One region of the Paenibacillus sp. FSL R5-0912 genome, then DNA from elsewhere that is predicted to be linked to it. Evidence: predicted binding sites of a transcription regulator. Region 1 holds the regulator's gene; the other holds the start of a gene.
What was found. The regulator LexA, encoded in region 1, represses DNA repair genes until DNA is damaged. The targets are predictions, from matches to a motif close to CGAACATATGTTCG.
Positions count from the first base shown of each region.

Region 2: the regulator LexA is predicted to act here: its motif matches at 3,016-3,029, upstream of addB (helicase-exonuclease AddAB subunit AddB).

Region 1 is NZ_CP009282.1:4,338,160-4,344,346, reverse strand. It holds gene R50912_RS36475 (DNA-directed RNA polymerase subunit alpha C-terminal domain-containing protein) at 1-168, opposite strand, end outside; gene R50912_RS35025 (hypothetical protein) at 718-894, shown strand; gene R50912_RS18265 (hypothetical protein) at 910-1,269, shown strand; gene R50912_RS18260 (hypothetical protein) at 1,374-1,598, shown strand; gene R50912_RS18255 (hypothetical protein) at 1,652-1,837, shown strand; gene R50912_RS18245 (hypothetical protein) at 2,328-2,885, shown strand; gene R50912_RS18240 (L,D-transpeptidase) at 2,973-3,311, opposite strand; gene lexA (transcriptional repressor LexA) at 3,506-4,132, opposite strand; gene R50912_RS18230 (LysM peptidoglycan-binding domain-containing protein) at 4,329-4,742, shown strand; gene R50912_RS18225 (DUF896 domain-containing protein) at 4,853-5,062, shown strand; gene R50912_RS18220 (hypothetical protein) at 5,110-5,637, shown strand; gene R50912_RS18215 (HAD family hydrolase) at 5,672-6,187, shown strand, end outside.
Region 2 is NZ_CP009282.1:5,848,975-5,855,161, forward strand. It holds gene addB (helicase-exonuclease AddAB subunit AddB) at 1-2,874, opposite strand, end outside; gene R50912_RS24805 (class I SAM-dependent rRNA methyltransferase) at 3,620-5,020, opposite strand; gene R50912_RS24810 (Na/Pi cotransporter family protein) at 5,123-6,112, shown strand.

The DNA of each region.
Region 1 (6,187 bases):
ACGCAATTCAGCCAATGAAGCTTTCATCAAATCACCCACGGTGATGTAATTGCTCTCATATAACGAATTAAGAATACGAGAAATGCTTTTAGGGTTTCTGGTCGATCTCTGTCTTAAGGTGTGAATAGGTCGTGGATATAGTCTACGGTCAATTTCAATGTAAGACATGAGGGGAAGAGTATCTCTAGTGGACAATCTCGTGATGTCTCCCTTCATATATCTGGTAATTATTATAAATATATGAGAATATATTTCAATCCTTTTTTTACAAAATACACATAAAATACAAAATTATTATTTAGGATAATAGATATTTAATAGAGCTATTGAATTAAAGCGACTCGCCGGACTAATGGCTGACGTGTTATTTTATCTACATCCCAATGGTTAGCCGGATGGTTTATTTTACATAATGTACCATGTCCTATATACTGGATCATATACACACTAAAGGAACCCTTTGCAGGTGCTTACCCTGAGAATCACTTTTATGACTAAGGATAGGCTGAAGTGAAGCATGTGTTTAGAGGGTTTGGGCTTGGGGACTATTGCTGTTACAGCTGATACTGGCCGTGGTTGTTGCGGTGCCGGTATTTCCTTTTTAATAAATAAGTTACATAGGGGTATGAAATGAGAAATAAATATGTAAGTATTATTGCAATGATCCTATTATTAACGCTAATTTGTTCTCAGGCTGGAGCTGCAGAAGGAACTGGCATGTCAACTGAAACCAGGGAACGGATTATAGAGCAATATGGGCTGGATTCACCGTTAGCAGGTAGTCCGGACTGGAGCGGAATGGATGTGGGGATAAGCGGGCCGGTTGATGTACTGGTTATAATCTGCAGGTTTATTGTGAGTCCGTTAGTGTTCACGATTCAAGAAATATTATAGCTGGAGGGAATAAACATGAACCCGCGATATGATGCTCCGCAGCCTGAACCCAGAGCCCGCAAGAAAACAGCGGCGAAACTGTCTTTCGTAATTATAGTAGTACTGGTTTTACTAGCGGTCATGAATCCGGGTAAAGAGGACTTTGGAGAATACGCAGTGAATCATCTGGAGGAAACACTGGGGGGAGGGCTAGCTGGAGAAATTACCAGTATGGTCGCTCAGCCTATGGTCGAATCGTTTACTATCCGGGAAAATTACATTCTGTTCTCCACATTCAGCATACCTGATATTCAGGATAGTAAGACATTTATCGGTGATATTAAGGCAAAGCGCAAATACCTCGGGCTGTTTAAGATCATTTTCATCAAGCTCTAAGCTCTAAATAGGGTATACATTTTGTTCCAGAACCCGTTATAATTGAACTGATTTGTTTGCTCTATGAATCCTTATTATTCTTGCGTGTGCACTAAGGAGGAAAGATGTTGAATACTGCGTATAAAGTTCTTTCAAGTGATGCTGATATATTCGCGGCGGCACTTGCCCAGGTGAAGGTCTATGTCGTTCAACTGATCGAGGGTAAACCGCATGTTATAGCTGATTACGCCGGACCTGTACAGAAATGGACGCCGGAGTATGTATTGCTGGCCGGAATGACCTATAGACGTGACGAATTTGAGTTCCGGGTAAGGCTGCCCAAGAAGTAAAAGCAGGTAAACGCTTCGGGGTAACGAATTAGTAGCTGAGGAGGTGGTCGCAAGTGAGTAAAGTTATTTTTGAGCTTCAGTATGTGAATGGGCAAATTGAAGAGCTTGAATCTGTGTTTGAATCGGCGGGAGAAGCCAGAACCTATCTGACATCCGGTGGTTTGACAGGCTGGATTCCGGCAGGAGGCAAGTATCTTAATCCTGTCAATATTATCTCTATCAAGGTCAAAGAAAGCTAATTTTAATATTACTGCCAAATCACACAGTCTCCGAAGCTAATCTTTGCATTTCTTATACTATAAAACGTAAAAGAGGTGTAATGATGACGCAAAGAGAACGAAACAGAATCCGCAGAGCAATTAATGCACTGCTCGCACAGAGAGCAATCCTGCTTGAAAGACTTGAGGAAATTAATGAGAACCTGCGCAGATTTCCAAGTGGTTCACGTGCCAGAAGAGAATTGCTGGCTGCCAGAGCATCTATACGTGAAGCGATTCGTTTAAACACTATTGCTATCCGGTCGTTGCGCAGCGTATTGTAGTCTGTAGTCAGGGGAAAAGTATCCAATCAAAGACATCCTCCCGGGATGTCTTTTTTGCCGTACGATTGAGACTGTAGAAGGCACGGAGTATAATTGATCAATGAAGAGTAAGAGGTTTGAGGGACGATATATACCAGGAGATATGGTGAACAAGCTGCACAAGAGCTTGATACAGGAAGGTGTGAAGAATGGACGATCAATTACGGCAGCGTTTGGGACTGCCAGAATTACAGGATAGAACACTGTCTGTTAACGCAGATATGGTTTTGGAAGAAAGTTCTAAATTGGATGCAGCCGGAACCACCGTGCTGAATGTCTCCAGAGAAGATGTGGAGAAGGGGCGGCTCGAGAGCTATTTGCGTGAATTTAAGAAATATGAGAAGAAGCGGCTACGGGGCAAAATCATAATTATATTCAATGGGTATGAGCAGGATCGCCGGGAAGTTTATCAGGTGCGGGAGATTACGAACTGGGTTGACCGTCTGCTCAAGAACGTGCCTCATCTATTCTATTTCCTCAGCAGAGACAATTACGCGATGCGGATTGCGTTCTTTTGTCTGTCTGAGGTGGTGGGCCGCTCCGGGATGGAAGTGTCCATCACCAAAGAGCAGGGACGCAGGCTGATCGAGAAAGTTACCAAGAGTGCATTGGTCTACGCCAAAAAAAGCAAAGACTCACCTGCGGAACAGTGGAGTCTGGCTGAAAGTATTCTGGACGAGCTTGGTTATGAGCAAACTGTGCAATAATTCTGTGAAGAACCCCTTTGGCGAAAACCCGTCAGAGGGGTTCTTGTGTTCAAATATAGGGAGTTATAGGTGGCTGCATGATTGCGGCTACTCCCTGATGGTTACACGGGTACCAATGGGAATGATGGCAGCCAACGCGACCACGTCCTGGTTATACATGCGGATACAGCCGTGGGAGACCATGTGGCCGATAGAGGAAGGGTCATTCGTTCCGTGAATTCCATAATGCGGCTTGGACAGGCCCATCCAGAAGGCTCCGAACGGTCCGCCCGGATTGGGCTGCTTATTAATGATCGTGTACTCGCCTACCGGCGAGACGGTCAGCATCCGGCCAATGCCGACAGGAAATCCTCTGGTTACGGTGTCATTATCAAGCAGATAAAGCATGCGCTGTGAAAGGTCGACAATAATTCGATAGTTGGGCATGGGATCAGCACTCCTTTGTAATCAGGATATGTGCGGATAGCTAAAGCGGTTCGGAGTAAAAAATGCCAAAAACCGTTATGGGAACAAATGTTCCTGCGTTGGTTTTTTGGCATTTTAGGCAAGCGTAACAGGATCTAAATAGGAAAAAGGCTGCTTCGCGTGATGCGGAGCAGCCTGATTATGGAGGAGAAGGATTAATGGATATCGCGGAATAATCCAATGACTCTGCCCAAAATAGTAACGCGGTTAAGGCGGAGAGGCTCGTAAGCCGGATTCTCCGGCTGCAGCCGGATATGATCACGTTCTTTGTAAAAGGTCTTAACGGTTGCTTCATCTTCTTCGGTCATCGCAACAACGATGTCACCATTGTCAGCGGTTTGCTGTTGGCGGACAATAACATAATCGCCGTTCATAATCCCGGCATCAACCATACTGTCGCCGAGTACAGAAAGCATGAATACCTTGTTATCCCCTACGTAATGAGTAGGAAGCGGGAAGTAATCCTCAATATTCTCTGTAGCGGTAATAGGAACACCAGCAGTGACCTTACCAATTACTGGGATGCGGGTAACCGTCTGGACGAATTGATGTACATTCTCTGAATCTTCCTGTCCGAGCAATTCAATAGCCCGCGGTTTCGTAGGATCGCGCCGGATCAGGCCCTTCTTCTCAAGCCGGTCCAGATGACCGTGCACTGTAGAACTGGAGGCCAGGCCAACAGCTTCACCAATTTCCCGAACGGACGGAGGATAACCCTTGCTGCGGACTTCGTTACGTATAAATTCCAGGATCGCCAGCTGGCGACTCGAAATCTTTGACATCGGAATCAACCCCATATACTATGTTTGGGAAAATTATAACATAGAACTGCCGTTCGTACAAACATAAGTTCTAAATTGTGAGAATAATAGCCCGAAAAATAAAGGGAACAGTTGTTCGAAAAAACTATTGATCAAAACACATGTTCGTGTTATATTATTTTCGAAAGTAAGAACAAGTGTTTGGAGGACGATATTTATGTTAAAATACAGTACCTACAATAGTATCTACAATGAGGATATCAAGGTGTCCGCTCCCGGTAATCCATTACCCCATAATCCATTGGCACAATTCAGAGACAAGACCCTTCGCCTGCTGTCTGTACTTACCTCGATATTCCGCCAGGTCAGCTTTGTTAAGATATCTCTGATACTATTACTCACGATCTCCGGATTTACAGTAGTCGGTAATGTGTTCGCTGGTTCTGTCACTTTAATGAAGCCTGAGAAACGGATCGTAGTTGAACGCGGAGACACCTTGTGGAGCATTGCACTCAAGAATAAACCGGATGATATGAGGACTGCTGTATATATAGAAGGGATCAAGAAGTCAAATGGTCTGAAGGACAGCGGAATTAAGGCAGGAGATATACTGACCGTGCCGGTATATTAACCGAAAGAAGCATACTGGTGTTTGACTAAGAGAGCTTTCAGGGGGTAGACCTTGACAAGCTCTTTTTCTCATGGCAAAGTTAGAATGAATTTATAGGGGAGGGGAACGTATTGAATATTGACGAATTGGTCGCACGCATTAATGAATTGGCACGCAAACATAAGAATGGCGGCCTGAATGAGGAAGAATTGGCAGAACGCGCCAAACTCCGCGAGATATATCTGGGCAATATCCGCAGCAATTTCCGGGCCCAGCTTGATACCATTGAGATTGTGGATGATCCGGAGCATGAAGAAGGCAACAACGGACGTAAAGCTTAGTCTGCGGCCTTTTCATAGATAATACAGGATGACTAGGGGGAACTAACATGGCCCGTTCTTGGGAAAGAATGGTTCAACGCAACACCAAGCAAATCAATCAGCAAAGAAAGAAGCAGGGAAAAGAGACGATCTATGGGACGAGCTCTAAAGCTGCTGCAAAGAGCGTCGATATTTTCAAAGGCCGGAATATTGTATTCCCTGTCGTGTTAATGCTGCTTGGCATTATGTTCTGGGTAGTCGGTTCCATTGATGAAGCGAAAGGAAGCGGAATACTGGCCAACTGGCTGGGGGTAGTACTGTACTTCCTGCTTGCCGCGCTGTTATTCTTCCGCCGTCCGTTCCTTAAGGTGGAACGCGCCCGTCTGTCTACTATTAAATACAACCGCGAACGCTTTTTGCCAGCAACTGAAATTGAGAAGATTACCTTGTCGCGCAGTGTAGTTACCATTAAGTATAAAGGCAAGCGCAAGCAATGGATTTTCTCCAAGCTGATCAACCGGTATGACACCGCCGCCATGGCTGCACGCCTGGAACAATTCGGCAAGAACAACAACATTGAAGTAGTGCACGAATAGTAAGATAGACCAGCATAGGGAGTGGGAGAACGAAATGCCGATTACCGCCGTACTATTTGACCTTGACGATACACTGCTATGGGATGATCGAAGTGTGGAAGAAGCATTCCGCTACGCCTCTGAGGCTGCAGGGGATTCTGTTGATCCGCAAGAGCTTGAACAGGCGGTGCGCAGAGAAGCGCGTGCGCTTTATGAGTCTTACGAGACTTTTCCGTTCACGAAGCTGATTGGGATTAATCCTTTTGAGGCACTATGGGCTAACTTCACAGCTGGAGACCAGCCGGAATTCCGCCAGCTGGAACAGCTTGCTCCGGCCTACCGCACCGAATCCTGGCGCCGCGGACTTGCCTCTCTTGGAGTGGACGATGAAGCGCTGGCGGCACGCCTCGCTGCCAAGTTCGCCGTTGAGCGCCGCAGCCGTCCTTATATATATGAAGAGACGCTTCAGGTGCTGGATGAGCTGCGCGGCAAGGTGAAGCTGCTGCTGTTGACGAATGGCTGTCCTGCACTCCAGCAGGAGAAGCTTGATGGTGTACCTGAGCTTATTCCG
Region 2 (6,187 bases), 1.5 Mb from region 1:
GTCAATCCGGCCGACCACCTCCATTACGCAGCCATTCGGCAGTGTAATTCTCAGTGGAGGCAGATCCTTTCCCGGGCCAAAATCCAGCTCCAGCCCGATTGGCTCGAAGCTCCCCCTGCGCGAATGCTCGCCGAGGATCACTGAAGCGCGGCCGACAATATTCTTCAGCTTGCGTGAGATATAGCTGTAACGCTTGCTGCTCATCAGAATTTCGCCCTGCAGCAGCGGGGACAGACGGTCTACCGTCTCGCCCGCCTCACGGCGGCATTCTTCGGCCGTCATACTGCCCCAGCTGCGGCCCTCCTTCTGCAGCCGCTGCGCCATTTGGCTTAGAGCCGCATGGAACAGCTGCCCGATATCCGGGGCCTGGAGCTTATAGAGCTGGCGTTCCTTCAGCCTTAGCCCGTAAGAAGCGAAATGAGAGAAGGAGCAGGCGACAAATTTCTCCATGCGCGACACGCTGCCGCGCAGTGTGGAGCCGCCATACAGCCGCAGACTGGTCTCCCGCTTCAGCCTGATCCCTTCGTTGCGGTAGAACAGCGAGCCCAGCAGCCGTTCAAGCTGCAGCTTCATTGAGACTTCCTCCTGCTCATCGGCCGCAAACCAGTTATAGACATCCCACCACAGGCGGGGAATCTCCACCCCCTGGCGCCACTGCCGGAGCTGAAGCATCAGCATGCGGAGGGTTTGCTCAGGATGGCCGATAAATTTCATGTGGACCGCTTCCGCAGACGCGCATTCATCAGCTGCCTCCCCTCCCTGGGGGAACCCTGACAGATACTTCTCATCCAGCCCTTCAGGGAACATGCCCTGCAGCTGGCGGATAATCTCCGAGGGCAGCAGCGCTTTGCCTTCATCATCAGCCGTTGCGTAACTAATCCACAGTTTCCTGCTGGCAGTTGTAAGCGCATTGTAGATCAGGAAGCGCTCATCCAGCAGCTTGCGGGATGAACCGGGGGCGAGCTCCATACCGGCATTCTCCAGCAGCAGACGCTCTCCCTCGGACAAGATCCCGTCTTCCTTGAACTGTGCCGGAACCACACCTTCATTGAAGCCCAGCAGGAAGGCATACTTCACTCCAGACACCCGCGTACGGTCCATCGTTCCCACCAGCACCTGATCAAGGGCAGGCGGGACTAGCCCCATCTTGAGCTCAGCCAGCCCTGTTTCCAGCACGCCGGAGAACAGTTCAAATTCCATTTTTTCCCTGCCCATCATCTCGGCAATCTGATCGAGCAGGTCCAGCACAGCACCCCACAGCTGGTTATGCTCACGGGCAGCTTCCGGGCGTCCCTGTTCCAGAGACTCCGCCCCCATCCGTTCCAGCTTACGCGCTGCCTCTGTGTCCTCAAGCAGCAGATATACTGCTCTGCACAGCTCCAGGCCGCTGCGGCTTGATTTGACCCTCTGCTCAAAAGCCTGCAGCGGTCCTGTGATCGCGCTCCGGCAGGCTTCCATTCTGGCCAGCATGGCTTCATCTACGGCCTCACTGCCCTCCAGCGAGAGACGGGGAATGCCTTTCCAGGAACGGCCGTCAGTCCACCGGTACCCGTGAATACCGCAGGCCAGCACATAATTCTCCAGTTCATCCATATTGGCGCGCGTAATACTTCCGTCCAGCGGAAGCAGCAGCTCGGTCTTCACGCAGCGGAACACATCCTCATAGCGCCAGCGGCGGCGGACTACATCCAGAGCGGAACGGATGAATTCCACCAGCGGATGATGCAGCTCATTCAGCTTCTGGTCCAGGAAGAAGGGAATGCCGAAGTCCTGGAACAGCGGAGCAATCAGCGGCCCATAATCCGTCATATTCCGCATGAATACAGCCATCTCACCATACTTGGCCCCTGAATCTCTGGCCAGGCTCAGCATCTCGCGCAGCACGCCTTCAACCTCGGTCCGGCGGGAGGCCGCAGCCCGGATACTGACTGCCTCCTCCACTTGCCCGGCTGCTCCGTTCCAGCGCAGCCGGCGCTGGAATCCGCGCTCCAGATGGGCGAGAGCCGGACTGTCCTTGAACCTTGGAAGTACAGGCGGGGCCAGAAGCTGGTCCCAGACTGTAAGGCCCATCTCCTCAGCCATTCCCCGCAGCTTGATATACGTAACCGCAGCCGGGTGAAACAGCTCCAGCTCATGCGGTGCCTGGCCCGAAGGATAGATCCGGTCCAGCGTCAGGGCAATGTTGACCCCCGAGGCATATTGCATAAGCTCACGCAATACGATGAATTCCTGATTGGTAAACCCGTGGAACCCGTCTACCCATATCTCGGATCCCCGGATATAGCCGGAATCCTGAATATGCTCAGCCAGCTCAGCCAGCCTGTCCTCCTGATCCATGTAGAGCTGTGACATTTCCTGCTCCAGCTCACTGAAGACCAGGTGCAGATCTTCCAGCTTGCCGGCCAGAATCGGACTTCCTCCCAGGGCATCCCGCATTCTGCCGAGCTGTTCTTCGAGGTCACCTGCTCCAAGGCAGCAGCGCTTGAGCTCCGTGTGCAGGTCGCTGAGCCGTTCCACGAATCCTGGCCGGTCCGAGGAGGCGCCGAACAGCTTCAGTTCCTCCTTGCGCCGGTTGACGATCTTATAGATCAGCATCTTCTTGCCTTCCTCGCTGATCGGCAGACTCGCGCTGCCGCCGGTCTCCTGCTTCACCCGGTAGGCCAGCCGCGAGAAGCTGAGTGTCTGGGCGCGGATGCTGCCCTTCACGTTGCCCGCAGCCAACAGACCGCGCTCCGCACCGAATGATCCCTGTTCAGGGACAAGTATAATTATCGGCGCTCCAAGCGGCTCTGTCTTCAGCCGTGAGGATACCGTCTCCCATATTGTAGTTGTCTTGCCGCTGCCCGAGCGTCCGATCAAAAAGTTAACCGTCATATCAGCAGACTCCTTCCGTGGCGGAGAATTAGAATGCAGGCCGCCCTGCTGCTGCACACACAGAAGCGGATTGCCTGATGAATATCAGAATCTATGAATAATCTCGTCCCAATAGTATAGCATACCTCCACCGCGCGCTCCAGAACGTACGTTTGCCATTGTTTGCAAATACCTGCCGCTTTTTTTCAGGCCACGGCTACCTGGCAACAGCAAAGAAGACTCTCCCGAAGCCATGGATCGGCTGGTTGGGAGAGCCTGGATGAAGGATAAACCGGATCATTAAATGGAGAAAATCCAATAAAATCAGCAGAGTCACTCCTCCGCTGATTCCATAACCGGGCGTACAGCCCTTTAGCAGCCAGCAACTCAGCAGCACTTCGTACCGTCTTATTCGGCCATTCTTGCAGCACTCCGCGCGGTTCCTCTGCTTTGTTCATGATCCCCACCCCGGGAAGCGGACTGAAATTCCGTTATATGAGCAGATCAGGCGGATTCGCCGGGCAGACGGACTCAGATTCCGCTAAAGGACAAGTCAGAGCTCCTAATGGAATCCAGCAAGCAACATAACGGAATTCCAGTCCGCCTAGACCCCATTCTGAGGTTTTTTGGAGAAATAGAGGCCCCTCAGTCCGCTTCTCTCTGCTGACGGCTCCCTGCTACAGTACCAGCAACTTCTCTGTAAGAAAAAGAGAGCCTCAGTAGCTGAGACTCTCCCGGACAAGCCCTCCGGCTTGAACTAACATCATTATTTGCTGCGCACTTCGAAGATGGCAAACTTCAGATAATGCCCTTCGTCCACGCCGAGGATCTGCGGGTGATCCTTGCCTGCGGCCCGCCACTCGATCAGCCGGAGCACTTTGCCGGCATCCTTGGCCGCTTCCTGAATGGTCTCCAGGAACAGCTGCGGCTGCATATGGTACGAGCAGCTGGCCGTAACCAGATATCCGCCTTCGTTAACCAGCTTCATGCCGTGCAGATTGATATCCTTGTAGCCGCGGACGGCGCCTGCTACAGCACTTTTGGTTTTGGCAAAAGCGGGCGGATCAAGAATAACCACATCCCACGTGCGTCCGCCGCCTGCCGTCATCGGCTTCGCGGTATCCGCCTTGGCAGCCGGTTTAGCGCCGGGTTTGCTCTCTGCCGCCGGGCCTGTCGCCCGCTCGGAGCGTTCTTCCAGCCCCTTAACCTGATTGCGCAGGAACGCAAACGCATCATCCACTACAAATTCCACCCGGTCGCTGAATCCGTTGATCTCCACATTGGCTTTTGCACTTTCAATCGCATGCGCGGACACATCGAGGCAGGTTACCTTCTTGGCGCCGTATTTGCAGGCATGCAGGGTGAAGCTGCCGGTATGCGCGAAGCATTCCAGCACGGTTGCGCCGTCCCAGAATGGGAAGGTGACCGGCTTGCCGCTTTTATTGACCGGCAGCATCTGGAGCGTACCGTCCTGTGCCGCTACCTCCTGCAGCGTAATTCCGCTGCGCCCGCCCCAGCCCTTCATGAGCGGAGCGATGGAAGCTCGATTCTCCCGCTGATCGAAGAAATAACCTGTCTTCTGGCCTTCTTCAATATCGACAATGACCTTCAGTCCATTCTCGCTCACCGTGATGTGGCGCGGGCATTCCCCGTAGAGTACGCCTGTGGTCTGTTCAAGGCCTTCCAGTTCGCGGACGCTGACATCACTGCGCTCATAAATGCCGCGCGGAGCCATTACCTGCACCAGCGCTTCCACGATCTCGGAGCGGTGCTGATCCATGGCCAGGGTCAGGAGCTGCACGACGAGAACCTCCCCGAAGCGGTCGATGATCAGCCCCGGCAGGAAATCCGCTTCCCCATACACCAGGCGGTAAGCATCCGCACCCGGCAGGAAACGCTCCCTGTGCTGCAGGGCGGTTGCGAACCGGCCGGCAAAAAATGCAGTATCCATCGCTGCAAGCTTACTCTGCGACAGAATTCTTACCCGGATCTGCGAGGCCGGATTGTAATAACCCGTGGCCAGATAACGGCCCTGGTGATTCAGCACATCCACAATTCCCCCTGCCAGCGGCTCTCCGTCTACCGAGGCCACTTCGCTGGCGTAGACCCACGGATGTCCCTGTTCCAGTCTTTTCTTACGGTTTCGTTCCAGAATTACCGATGCCAATGACTTCAACTCCCTGTTCTTGTTGCTGGATTTGTATACATGTCCTATGCAATGCCTTCATATATTGGTGTACAACCCCCGTCCAAAAAGGAGCCTGTCCTTATGATCCGTGACCTGCTGTTCCCTGTCATTTATGGCCTTGTCATATTTCTCGCCGGCATGAAGGTGATGGAAGCCTCCTTGTCGAGGCTCGCCGGCCCGCTGCTAACCCGGAGTCTGCATAAGGCAACCTCTACACCGGCAAAAGGCCTGATTGCCAGCAGCCTGCTGTCCGCACTGCTGCAGAGCAGCACGGCCGTAACCGTGCTGACCATCGGCATGGTTAATGCCGGGCTGCTGACGTATGCCCGGACGCTTGGCATTATCCTCGGCAGCAACATCGGCACCTGCCTGACTACAGAGCTGATCAGCCTGCAGATCAGCACACTGGCAGCGCCGCTGCTGGCCGCTGCATTATGCCTCTGGGCGGCCGCAGTGATGGCCGGCGAGCTATCCCCGCAGGCATGGCGGCTGGTTGAAGCCTGCCGCCGGATCTCGGGGCCGCTTCAATTCATCTGCCTGGCGGTAGCCGGCTTCGCCCTGGTCCTGTGGGGCATCGCGGTCATGCAGTCGATCGGCCCCTCCCTTGAAGGCAGCGAATTGTTCAGCTGGTTCCTCGGGCATGCCGCCACCAGCGCACTGTGGGGACTGGCAGCAGGTGCCGTGCTGACCGCGATGGTGCACAGCAGCGCGGCGGTGATCGGCATGGCGATGGGCCTCGCCACCAGCGGCGTCATGCCGCCGGAGCTGGGGATCGCCATCGTGCTCGGCGCGAATATCGGCACCTGCGTCACGGCCGTAATCGCCGCCATCGGCAGCACGCCGTCTGGCGTATTCGTTGCCTGGTCGCATGTGGCGCTCAATGTCGGCGGCGCCCTGCTGTTCCTGCCCTTCATCGGGCCGCTGCAAAGCCTGTCCTCCTGGATCGGCGGCGGGCCTGCAGCGCAGCTTGCGCATGCCCAGACCATTTTCAATGTCGTGTGCTCGCTTGGGGTACTGCCGCTATGCTACCTGCCCGTATGGACCAGGCTGGAGCAGCGGCTTCAGCGGTAATCCACAACGTCCGGCCAGGATTACAACTGTCTTATTATACTTCAATCCGCTCCGCAGTTCTACGGAAGCTCCACT